Regions from separate parts of the Cupriavidus alkaliphilus genome, predicted to be linked through region 1. Evidence: predicted binding sites of a transcription regulator. Region 1 holds the regulator's gene; each other region holds the start of a gene.
The links. Region 1 encodes sigma-54, which starts transcription at its own class of promoters, with help from an activator protein. Its sites were predicted from a motif close to TGGCANGNAANCTGCTTT; they were not measured.
Positions count from the first base shown of each region.

Region 1 (3,272 bases):
CAGGGATGCCATGCGATCAGCAGTTCGTGCACGGCATCGGGCGTAGGGAGGGTCGCCAGGCCCTCGCGCATGTCGCGATCCGACAGCAGTTGCGCGATCTCGGACAAGATTTCCAGGTGCTGCTGCGTGGCCTGTTCGGGCACCAGCAAGAAGATCAGCAGCGAAACCGGCTTGCCGTCCGGCGATTCGAACGGAATCGGCTCGGCCAGTCGCATGAACGCGGCCAGGGGCTGCTTCAGGCCCTTGATGCGCCCGTGCGGGATCGCCACGCCGGCGCCCAGTCCGGTCGAGCCCAGCGACTCGCGCGCGAACAGGTTGTCGGTGACGATGGCGCGCGCCACGCCATGGTTGTTCTCGAAGAGGAGCCCGGCCTGCTCGAACACACGTTTCTTGCTGGTGACGCTGACGTCGAGGGTGATGTTGCCGGGTGGCAGCAATTTGGCCAAACGATTCATGGGCGATGCGCAGGATTTCAGTTAGCGGGCGGATCGTTCCGCCGGGCAGCGTCTGGCTCCCTCACCGCTGCCGGCGCGGGGGAAGACGTCCGGCCCATTATAGAGCAGCGACTACCCTTGCATTGTGCGGTGCAGCGCGGGCAGGCGCGGCCACGATTTCTCTCTCTTTGTATGGCGCAGCATACACCTTGGCGCTGCGCTTGCGAACCTTTCGGGCTTCCATGCATGGCAAGGTTTGCTCCGCTGCCACAGCCCGCACAGCGCCAGGGCGCAAAAAAGCCGCGCTTCGCGGCGCGGCTTGCCTGTGGAATCCTGGTTCAGCAGCCCTCTGCGGGGCTGCCGGGCACGGGTTTATTGCTGCATTTGCGCTGCGGCCATCTGGTACTTGACCGCTTCGCGGTCGTGGCCTTGCACGCGATCCTTGTAGCGAATCACCTGACGGTCCAGCTTGTCGACGAGTGCGTCGATCGCCGCATACAGGTCTTCGTGATGCGCCTCGACAAAGATGTCCTTGCCCTTTAGATGCAGATTGATTTCCGCGTACTGACGCCGGTCCTTTTCCTTGTGATTGTCGACAGAGAGCAGCACGCTAACGCCAATGACTTGATCGAAATGCCTGACGATTCGCTCCAGCTTCGTTTCCACGTACTCACGCAGAGGGGGCGTGATGTCCAGGTGGTGTCCACTGATCTTGAAGTTCATAGCGCTTCTCCTTCTGAAAGAGCCTCACCAGGCAGGCGGTGGGCTCGGCTACAAAGACTTGCGGAGATTGACTGCGGGGATTTTCAAGGCTTCACGATACTTGGCGACCGTGCGGCGTGCGACAACGAAGCCCTGTTCGCCCAGCAGTTCGGCGATGCGACTGTCGGAAAGGGGATTCCTCGGGTCTTCGGCTCCTATCAGTTGCTTGATCAAGGCGCGGATGGCCGTTGATGAAGCCGCGCCACCGGTTTCGGTGGACACGTGGCTGCCAAAGAAGTACTTCAGTTCGAAAGTACCCATCGGCGTAGCCATATATTTATTGGTCGTCACCCGGGAGATGGTTGACTCGTGTAAACCCAGTGTATCGGCAATCTCCCGCAAAACCAAGGGGCGCATGGCGATTTCACCGTGGGTGAAAAAGTTCTTTTGACGCTCGACAATGGCCTGCGAGACACGCAGGATGGTGTCGAACCTTTGCTGGATATTCTTGATCAGCCAGCGTGCTTCCTGCAGCTTCTGCTGCAGCCCGGCGGTACCGGTCTCGCCTTTGGCGCCACGCAGGATCTGTGCGTACATATCGTTGATGCGCAGCCTCGGCATCACATCCGGATTGAGCTGCGCGATCCAGCCGCCGCCGCTCTTGCGCACGAACACATCAGGCACAACGAAATCGGCCTCCGGACGGCTGTACGCATGGCCCGGGTAGGGCGCCAGCGAGCGGATCAGGTCATGCGCGGCCTTGAGTGCGACCTCATCGACCTGCAGGGCCTTCTTCAGCCGCGTGTAGTCGCGTACCGCCAGCAGTTCCAGGTGATGGGTGACGATGGTCAGCGCGAGTTCGCGCTGCGGGTGCGTCAGGCGGCGCAATTGCAGCGCCAGGCATTCGGCCGCGTTGCGCGCGCCCACACCAGGCGGATCGAAGCTCTGCAGCAGCGTCAGGATGGCGTGGACTTCGTCGGGGTCGAACTCGAGTTCTTCGGGCAGCTCCGCGCAGATCTCTTCGAGCGAGGCGCTAAGGTAGCCATCGTCATCGAGCGATTCGATCAGGAAGATGGCGAGTCCCTTGTCGCGCGCCGAGATCTTCAGCGGTGTCAGCTGCTCCATCAGGTATTCGCGCAGCGTGGGCTCGGCATCGCGCAGCTGCATCGGCGTCTTTTCGTCCTCGTCGCCTTGCGGGCGGCGGGCGAAATCGTCCAGGCTCCAGTCGCCGTTGCCGTAGTCGTCGCCGCTGCTGTTGTCGCCGTAGCTGTCATCGGCGCCGCCTTCGGCGCGCGCGTCGCCATTGCCCTGGGGCTCGGCGGGGGCGGGCGCGGGCGCGCTCTGGACGTTGACCGAGCCATCGGCCGCCACGCGCAGCGGGCTTTCGATCCAGTCGTTCTCCCGCTCGAGCAGCGGGTTTTCCGTCAGCGCCTGTTCGACTTCCTGCTGCAGTTCCAGCGTGGAAAGCTGCAGCAGCCGGATCGACTGTTGCAGCTGCGGGGTCAGTGCCAGGTGCTGGGAGAGGCGGAGCTGTAGCGACGGTTTCATGCGACCTATTTTATGCGCATCTTTCCGATGTTGGAACGGAAATTGCTATCGCTGATGCGCCGTGATCGCCGCTGGCTCTCCCTGCCATGCGGCCATGGCGGCCCGTGCGGGGCCGCCGACTTGTCACATGCGGAAGTTCTCGCCCAGATAGACGCGCCGCACGGCGTCATTGGCGATGATGTCTTCGGGCTGGCCCGCGGCCAGCACCGTGCCTTCGCTGATGATGTAGGCGTGATCGCAGATGCCGAGCGTCTCGCGCACGTTGTGGTCGGTGATCAGCACGCCGATATTGCGCGCCTTGAGGAAGCTGACGATGCGCTGGATCTCGCCCACGGCGATCGGGTCCACGCCGGCAAAGGGCTCGTCCAGCAGGATGAAGCGCGGCGATGACGCCAGTGCGCGCGCGATTTCCACGCGGCGGCGCTCGCCGCCGGACAGCGACAGCGCCGGATTGTTGCGCAGGTGCGCGATCTGCAGGTCGTCGAGCAGGGCATCCAGGCGGCGCTCGATCTCGGCCTTGGCCAGCGGCTTGCCCTTGTCCTGCTGCAGCTCCAGCACCGCGCGGATGTTTTCCTCGACGTTGAGCTT
Region 1 covers NZ_JACHWE010000004.1:52,323-55,594, forward strand. Annotated here, with positions in the region: gene FHX60_RS15125 (PTS sugar transporter subunit IIA) at 1-455, opposite strand, end outside; gene hpf (ribosome hibernation-promoting factor, HPF/YfiA family) at 807-1,157, opposite strand; gene FHX60_RS15135 (RNA polymerase factor sigma-54) at 1,206-2,684, opposite strand; gene lptB (LPS export ABC transporter ATP-binding protein) at 2,808-3,272, opposite strand, start outside.

Region 2 (3,272 bases), on a different contig from region 1:
GCCGACCACCGCGCCCAGCGGTGAAGTCAGCGGCGCCAGCGGTGCCAGCTGGCCGGTGCCCAGGCCGCTCACCGCCGTGCCGGCGCTGGTCACCGCCTTGCCCAGTTCGGTGACCACGTTGCCGGTGCTGGCGACAGTGGTGCCGACCGGGTTGGTCGAATTGGGCATGCTGCCCAGCCCGGATTGCAGGCCCGTGGCCAGCGCGCCGACGGCATCGCCGGTCGCCGCCACCACGCCGCCCAGCCCGCTCTGGGTCTGGCCCGGTACCAGCGGCAGGTTGGCGTTGCCAAGCTGGTTGCCGAGGTCGCTGACGGTGCTGCCCGTATTGCCCAGCACCGTGCCGGCATTGTTGATCACCGTGGCGGTCGGGGTCAGCGCGGTGGGAGTCTCGCCGCCGCCGGTATTGCCGCCGGTGTTTCCGCCATTGCCGCCGGTGCCGCCGCCCGTGCCTCCAGTGCCGCCACCCGTGCCACCGGTACCGCCACCGGCCAGGTCGGTGCCGCCACCGGTTCCCCCGGAGCCGCCGCCAGTGCCGCCGCTGGTACCGCCACCATTGGTACCGCCGTTCGTGCCCGCTGTGTCGCTGGTGCCCATCGACGTCGAGCCGCTGCCGCTGGCGCAGCCACCTAGGGCCAGCAGGGTTGCGAGGAGTGCCGTGACGGCGAGTTGTTGTTTGCGCATGATCTGTTCCTTCATTCCCGTCGTTTAATCGCTCGGCCGCGCAACGCGTTCGTCCTTCTGCGTGCTGCGGTGACGGTGATGGCGCAATCGGTATGCCAGCCTTTTAGCGCGCTACCGCACAGACCCCGCCGAAGTCGGGTATGGCGCCCGCGAAGCCTTGCGCCATGCGGCCTGCGCGCTGGTCGGGGAAAACGCCGCGAGCGTTGCGCGAGCGCTTGCGCGAAGCGGTTGGCGCGTTACGCGTTACGTAACGTGTGGCGTGAGCGGGGAACAAAAACAGCGTGGGCGATGGGGTGCGTCGCCGGCCGGCGCGCGCCGCGCGCGCCGCCGCGGCGTGTTCCCGCCTGCGCGGAACACGTTACGTAGCACGTAACACGTTCTGACCCGGCCGCGGCGCTGCCAGCGTGTGTGCCGCTGTCATTCCGATTCGGCTGCAACCCGCGCCGCGCAAGGCATGCAAGCAGCCCGCCGGTCGGTGCGCCCGCGTACCTTGCAGCGCTGGCACGGGCCTTGCCATTTCCTCTCCCGACGCGCCGACGATTTCGCGTTCCACCGTGTGCCATGGCTGATGGGGATGGCAGGCCGGTCGAACAAAGCGGGACAACCGGGGGGCTCGTCGGCATTCCATGCGGCTCACAAGAAAAGACGGCCCGGCTGCGCCGTGGCCAACCAGACAGGAGAAGGACAATGAAGACCAAGCATTCCGCACCGCATTCCATGACTTCGCTGGCCGCGGCAGGCGTCGCCGCGCTTGCCTTGCTGATGGCAGGCTGTTCGTCGAGTGGCAGCGGCAGCGGCGCCAATCCGCAGCCCAGCGGCGGCGGCGCCGATACGCCGGTCACGCCGCCGCCGCCGGCCGCCGCGCAAACCACGCCGACTGCCAAGGTCACCGAAGGCGCCGGCAATACCGTGGTGGCAGCGGGCAACGCCGTCAGCGAGATCGGCAAGTCGATCCAGGATGCACCGCTGCCGCTGCTGCCCACCGACGCACGCAAGGGCGCGGGCGGCGTGGTGGTCAATGCGGGCGAAGCGGTCGGCGCGCTCGGCTCCGGCGTGCGGGACGGACTCGGGCAGATGGGCTCGGTCGACAACCCGCTCGGCGTGACCGTGTCCAGCACCGGCAACGTCGTGCGCGAAGTGGGCGACGCCGTGGTCAGCGGCGGTGCGCTGGTGAAGGGCCTGGGCACCGAGAAGCTGGCGCCGCTGGCACCGCTGACCACGCCGGTGGGCGGCCTGGTCGCAAAGGTCGGCACAGCGGTGCAGGGCGGCGGCGACAAGCTGCAGACGGTGCTGTCCGATGGCGCCGTCGCGCAGGTCACCAACTCGCTCAGCAAGGTCATCGTGCCGTTGACCAGCAAGGTCACCGACGGCACCCAGACGCTGGGCGCGGCCACGCGCCTGGGCGGACCGGTCGACGGCCTGCTTTACAAGGTGGGCAATACGGTGGCCACCGGCGGCAGCATGCTCAGCAACACGCAGGCCCCGGTGGTCGCACCGCTCGGCGGCGTGGTGACCGAGACCGGCAAGACCGTTGCCGCGGTCGGCGTGCTGGTCAACGGCAACGGCCAGACCGGCGGCAACCCGCTGGGCGGCCTGTTGAGCAACTTGCCGCTGGCCGGCAACGGCCAGGGCGGCGATGGCAGCCACGGCGGCAATGCGCTCGGCGGCCTGCTCGGCAGCCTGCCGCTGGTCAAGCCCGGCAGCGGCGATGGCGGTGCCGGTGGCGGCGGCGCGCTGGGCCCGGTCGGTGCGCTGCTGGCGCCGGTCACGGGTCTGGTCGGCGGCATCAAGGGCGGTGTCGGCGGCAGCGCCGGTGGCGGCTCGGGCGGCGGCGACAGCAAGCCGCAACTGCCGATCCTGGGCGGGCTGCTCCACCACTGAAATGTCTCAACCCGCATAGGTGTTTTCACGGTGCGCTGTCGCTCATCACCCCGTCGCAGCGCATCTTTTTATTCGATCTGGCGGCGCGGCCGAAATGCTTGCGTGGCCAGACTGCGGGCCGGTTTGCGCCGGCCCGCCAGCGCTTTGGAAAGCAACGGCCCCGGCACGTACCGGGTCGTTTCAAACGGGTGCTTTAACCCCTTCGGGTCATTACTATCACCCGAGGGAGGGGTATGGTTGAGACATACCATGTCTTATAAAAAAGGCGCAGCAAGCGTGAATAGTCGATAAAAGAGCGGGCCACCAGAGCACCGTGATAAATCGAACGGGGGAAGCGTGATCGCGGCATCAGATCACTCGGGAGTGTCAAAAATCATGAAACGACTCATTGCACGCTTTATTAAGGATGAGCGCGGGGCAACCGCTATTGAATATGGGCTGATCGCGGGACTCATCGCGTTGGCCATTGTCGGTACTGTCAGTTCGCTTGGTGGCAATCTCGACGATGCCTTCAAGAAGATCTCTGACGAAGTGCTGAAATTCAGCAAGCCAGCGACGACGCCTTAAATCTCGCTGGGCACGACGTGATTGCCGCGCTCCTCTGCGCGGCGACCCTCTACACAGACTTCGCTCACCGGCGGGTTCCGAATATCTTGCTGGCGATCGCCGTGCTTGCCCTCGGGCTGGCACTGATCGCCGGACAGGCCACG
Region 2 covers NZ_JACHWE010000005.1:24,441-27,712, forward strand. Annotated here, with positions in the region: gene FHX60_RS17790 (collagen-like triple helix repeat-containing protein) at 1-681, opposite strand, end outside; gene FHX60_RS17795 (collagen-like triple helix repeat-containing protein) at 1,369-2,562, shown strand; gene FHX60_RS17800 (Flp family type IVb pilin) at 2,938-3,129, shown strand; gene FHX60_RS17805 (A24 family peptidase) at 3,147-3,272, shown strand, end outside.
Region 2: the regulator sigma-54 is predicted to act here: its motif matches at 1,181-1,198, upstream of FHX60_RS17795 (collagen-like triple helix repeat-containing protein).

Region 3 (3,272 bases), on a different contig from region 1:
GGTCGTCATAGGCTTCGATCACGACCTTGTCGGAGCCGGTCATGCGGAAATTGGTGCTGACGCTGCCGATCTCCTCGGCACTGGCACCCGCGGCGGCGGCCACGCAGCTGGCGGCCAGCAGGGTGCGAACGATTCGGTGGTAGCACTTCATGGTATCGCTGGGCATCGGCAGTCAGTTCACCGACGACTTGATGTCGCCGTGGCGCTTTTCCATTTCCTGGCGCAGCGCGCGGCGCTGCTGCGCGGCGGCAAAGCGCTGGCGCTCGACCTCGTCGCGCGGCTCCAGCGGCGGCACCTCGGCGGGGGTGCCGTTGTCGTCCACCGCCACCATGGTGAAGTAGCAGCTGTTGGTATGGCGCACCAGCTTGCTGCGGATGTTCTCGGTCACCACCTTGATGCCGATCTCCATCGAACTGCGGCCGGTGTAGTTGACCGATGCCAGGAAGGTCACCAGCTCGCCAACGTGGATGGGCTGGCGGAACACCACCTGGTCCACCGACAGCGTGACCACGTAGCGGCCGGCGTAGCGGCTGGCGCAGGCATACGCCACCATGTCCAGGTACTTGAGGATGGTGCCGCCGTGGACGTTGCCGGAGAAGTTGGCCATGTCCGGCGTCATCAGCACGGTCATGGAAAGCTGGTGGGACAGGTCATTCATGATGCGGGATACGAAGATTGCGGGGGCGGGATTGCCGGCTGCGGGCGCCGGCAGTTTAACCCGGATCGCCGCGCCGTTGCCGGCGGGCGCGGCGCATAAAAAAAGCGGCCTGCCAGGCCGCTTCTTTCGCTATGGACGCAAACTGCTTACTTTTTCTTGTTCACGGCGTCCTTGAAACCCTGGCCTGCCGAGAACTTGACCGTCTTGGCGGCCGGAATCTTGATGGTTTCGCCGGTGCGCGGATTGCGGCCGGTACGGGCAGCGCGCTTGCCGGCGCTGAAGCTGCCAAAACCCACCAGCGTTACAGAATCGCCCTTTGCCACTGCCTTCTTGATACTGTCCAGCGCTGCGTTGAGCGCACGCTCGGCGGCGGCATTGCTCAATTCTGCTTCCGCGGCGATGGCCGATACCAGTTCACCTTTATTCATGGCTGATTTCCCTTGTTGGTCGTCGTCACCGATGTGCGTGCCTCGCGGCAGGCCATCGATCGGCGCAGTCTAATCTGCCCGTCGCGCGTTGAGCAATCCCCAGTGGCACCAATGCGACAAAAAAACCCGCAAATCCTTGCTTGAGGCCGGTTAGCGGGCAATTTCCACTGCTGTTCGCGCTTGCCAGGCGCCGCATTTTACCGGGCCGCAGCCGCGCCGGGACCGGGCGCCCGAAATCGCGCCCTCAAAGCTAAACAGCATAGGACAGATTCCCTCAAATGGGGCGACGCACCATAACGGATCGCCCGCCGCACCTTGCCGGCGCCATTCTGGCGCGGGGCGCCCCGCTGGCGGCAGCGTCCCGACGGCGGCGGCTCCCACGGAATCGGGCCACGTGCGGCATGCCGGTGCGGGGTTTTACCCGGCACGGTGCAAGCGGCACCAGGATGCAGCCGTTTGTGGAACGCTTTTTGCATACTGGTGCGCCCATTTTGAGCATGAGGTCACTATGGACAACTGGAAGACCGGCACCGACGCGCTGTTTATCCTGCTCGGCGCCATCATGGTGCTGGCCATGCACGCCGGCTTTGCGTTCCTCGAACTCGGCACGGTGCGCAAGAAGAACCAGGTCAATGCGCTGGTAAAGATCCTGGTGGATTTCGCGGTCTCCACCATCGCTTATTTCTTTATCGGCTACACCATTGCCTATGGGGTGCAGTTCTTTTCCGGCGCCGAAACGCTGGCCCAGAAGAACGGTTATGAACTGGTCAAGTTCTTTTTCCTGGCGACCTTTGCCGCGGCGATTCCGGCGATTATCTCCGGCGGTATTGCCGAACGCTCCCGCTTTAATCCCCAGCTGGTCGCCACCTTCGTGCTGGTGGGTTTTGTCTACCCGTTTTTCGAGGGCATGGTATGGAACCAGCGCTTCGGCGTGCAGGACTGGATCGCGCGCGTGACCGGCGCGCCGTTCCACGACTTTGCCGGTTCGGTGGTGGTGCATGCGCTGGGCGGCTGGATTGCCCTGCCGGCGGTGCTGCTGCTGGGCGCGCGCCGCGGCCGCTACCAGAAGGATGGCCGCATCAGCGCGCATCCGCCCTCGAACATCCCGTTCCTGGCGCTGGGCGCCTGGATTCTGGCGGTGGGCTGGTTCGGCTTCAACGTGATGAGCGCGCAGACCGTCGACAAGATCAGCGGCCTGGTGGCGATCAATTCGCTGATGGCGATGGCCGGCGGCACGCTGGCCGCCTGGCTGGCCGGACGCAACGATCCGGGCTTCGTCTACAACGGGCCGCTGGCCGGCCTGGTGGCGGTATGCGCGGGCTCGGACCTGATGCATCCGTTGGGCGCGCTGGTCACCGGCGCCGTGGCGGGCGCGCTGTTCGTCTATATGTTCACGCTGGCGCAAAACAAATGGCATATCGACGACGTGCTGGGCGTGTGGCCGCTGCACGGGCTGTGCGGCGCCTGGGGCGGCATCGCCGCGGGCATCTTCGGCGCGAAGGCGCTGGGAGGCCTTGGCGGGGTGTCGCTCGGCGCGCAGTTGCTCGGCACCTTGCTGGGCATCGTGGTGGCGCTGGCCGGCGGCACGCTGGTCTATGGCACGCTGAAGCGGCTGGTGGGCATCCGCCTCGACGCCGAGGGCGAGTTCAACGGCGCCGACCTGACGCTGCACCGGATTTCCGCCACCCCCGAGCGCGAAACCAACTGGTAATACCCGCCAGCGCCTTTCCGATCTAAACAGACGGGCCGTGCAAGGCGGCTTGTCTTAACAATTATTTGCTTGCACTTCCACGCACGGCCTCTCAATAATTGCCGTGCCCGGGAATTGCGCGCAACGCGCAGGGGCTCGCACGCCGCAGCCGGCTGGTTCGGGGGATGTTGGGCCGGCGGCTGGCCGGTTACACCAACACGAAAGGAATACGCCGATGGACGCCTCTACCTTCGACAACCTCAAGACCCTGGTGGTCTCCTACGCCACCGAATTCGGCGTCAAGATCCTGGCGGCCCTCGCCTTCTGGGTCATTGGCCGCTGGCTGATCCATTTTGTCGTGCGCATGGTGCAGAATGCGCTCGGCAAGCAGAAGGTCGACCCCACGCTGCTGCGCTATGTCGGCTCCATCGTCACCGTGACGCTGAACGTGGTGCTGGTGATCGGCATCCTCGGCTTCTTCGGCATCCAGACCACC
Region 3 covers NZ_JACHWE010000002.1:427,335-430,606, reverse strand. Annotated here, with positions in the region: gene FHX60_RS08535 (CreA family protein) at 1-151, opposite strand, end outside; gene FHX60_RS08530 (acyl-CoA thioesterase) at 173-658, opposite strand; gene FHX60_RS08525 (HU family DNA-binding protein) at 805-1,086, opposite strand; gene FHX60_RS08520 (ammonium transporter) at 1,595-2,797, shown strand; gene FHX60_RS08515 (mechanosensitive ion channel family protein) at 3,012-3,272, shown strand, end outside.
Region 3: the regulator sigma-54 is predicted to act here: its motif matches at 1,546-1,563, upstream of FHX60_RS08520 (ammonium transporter).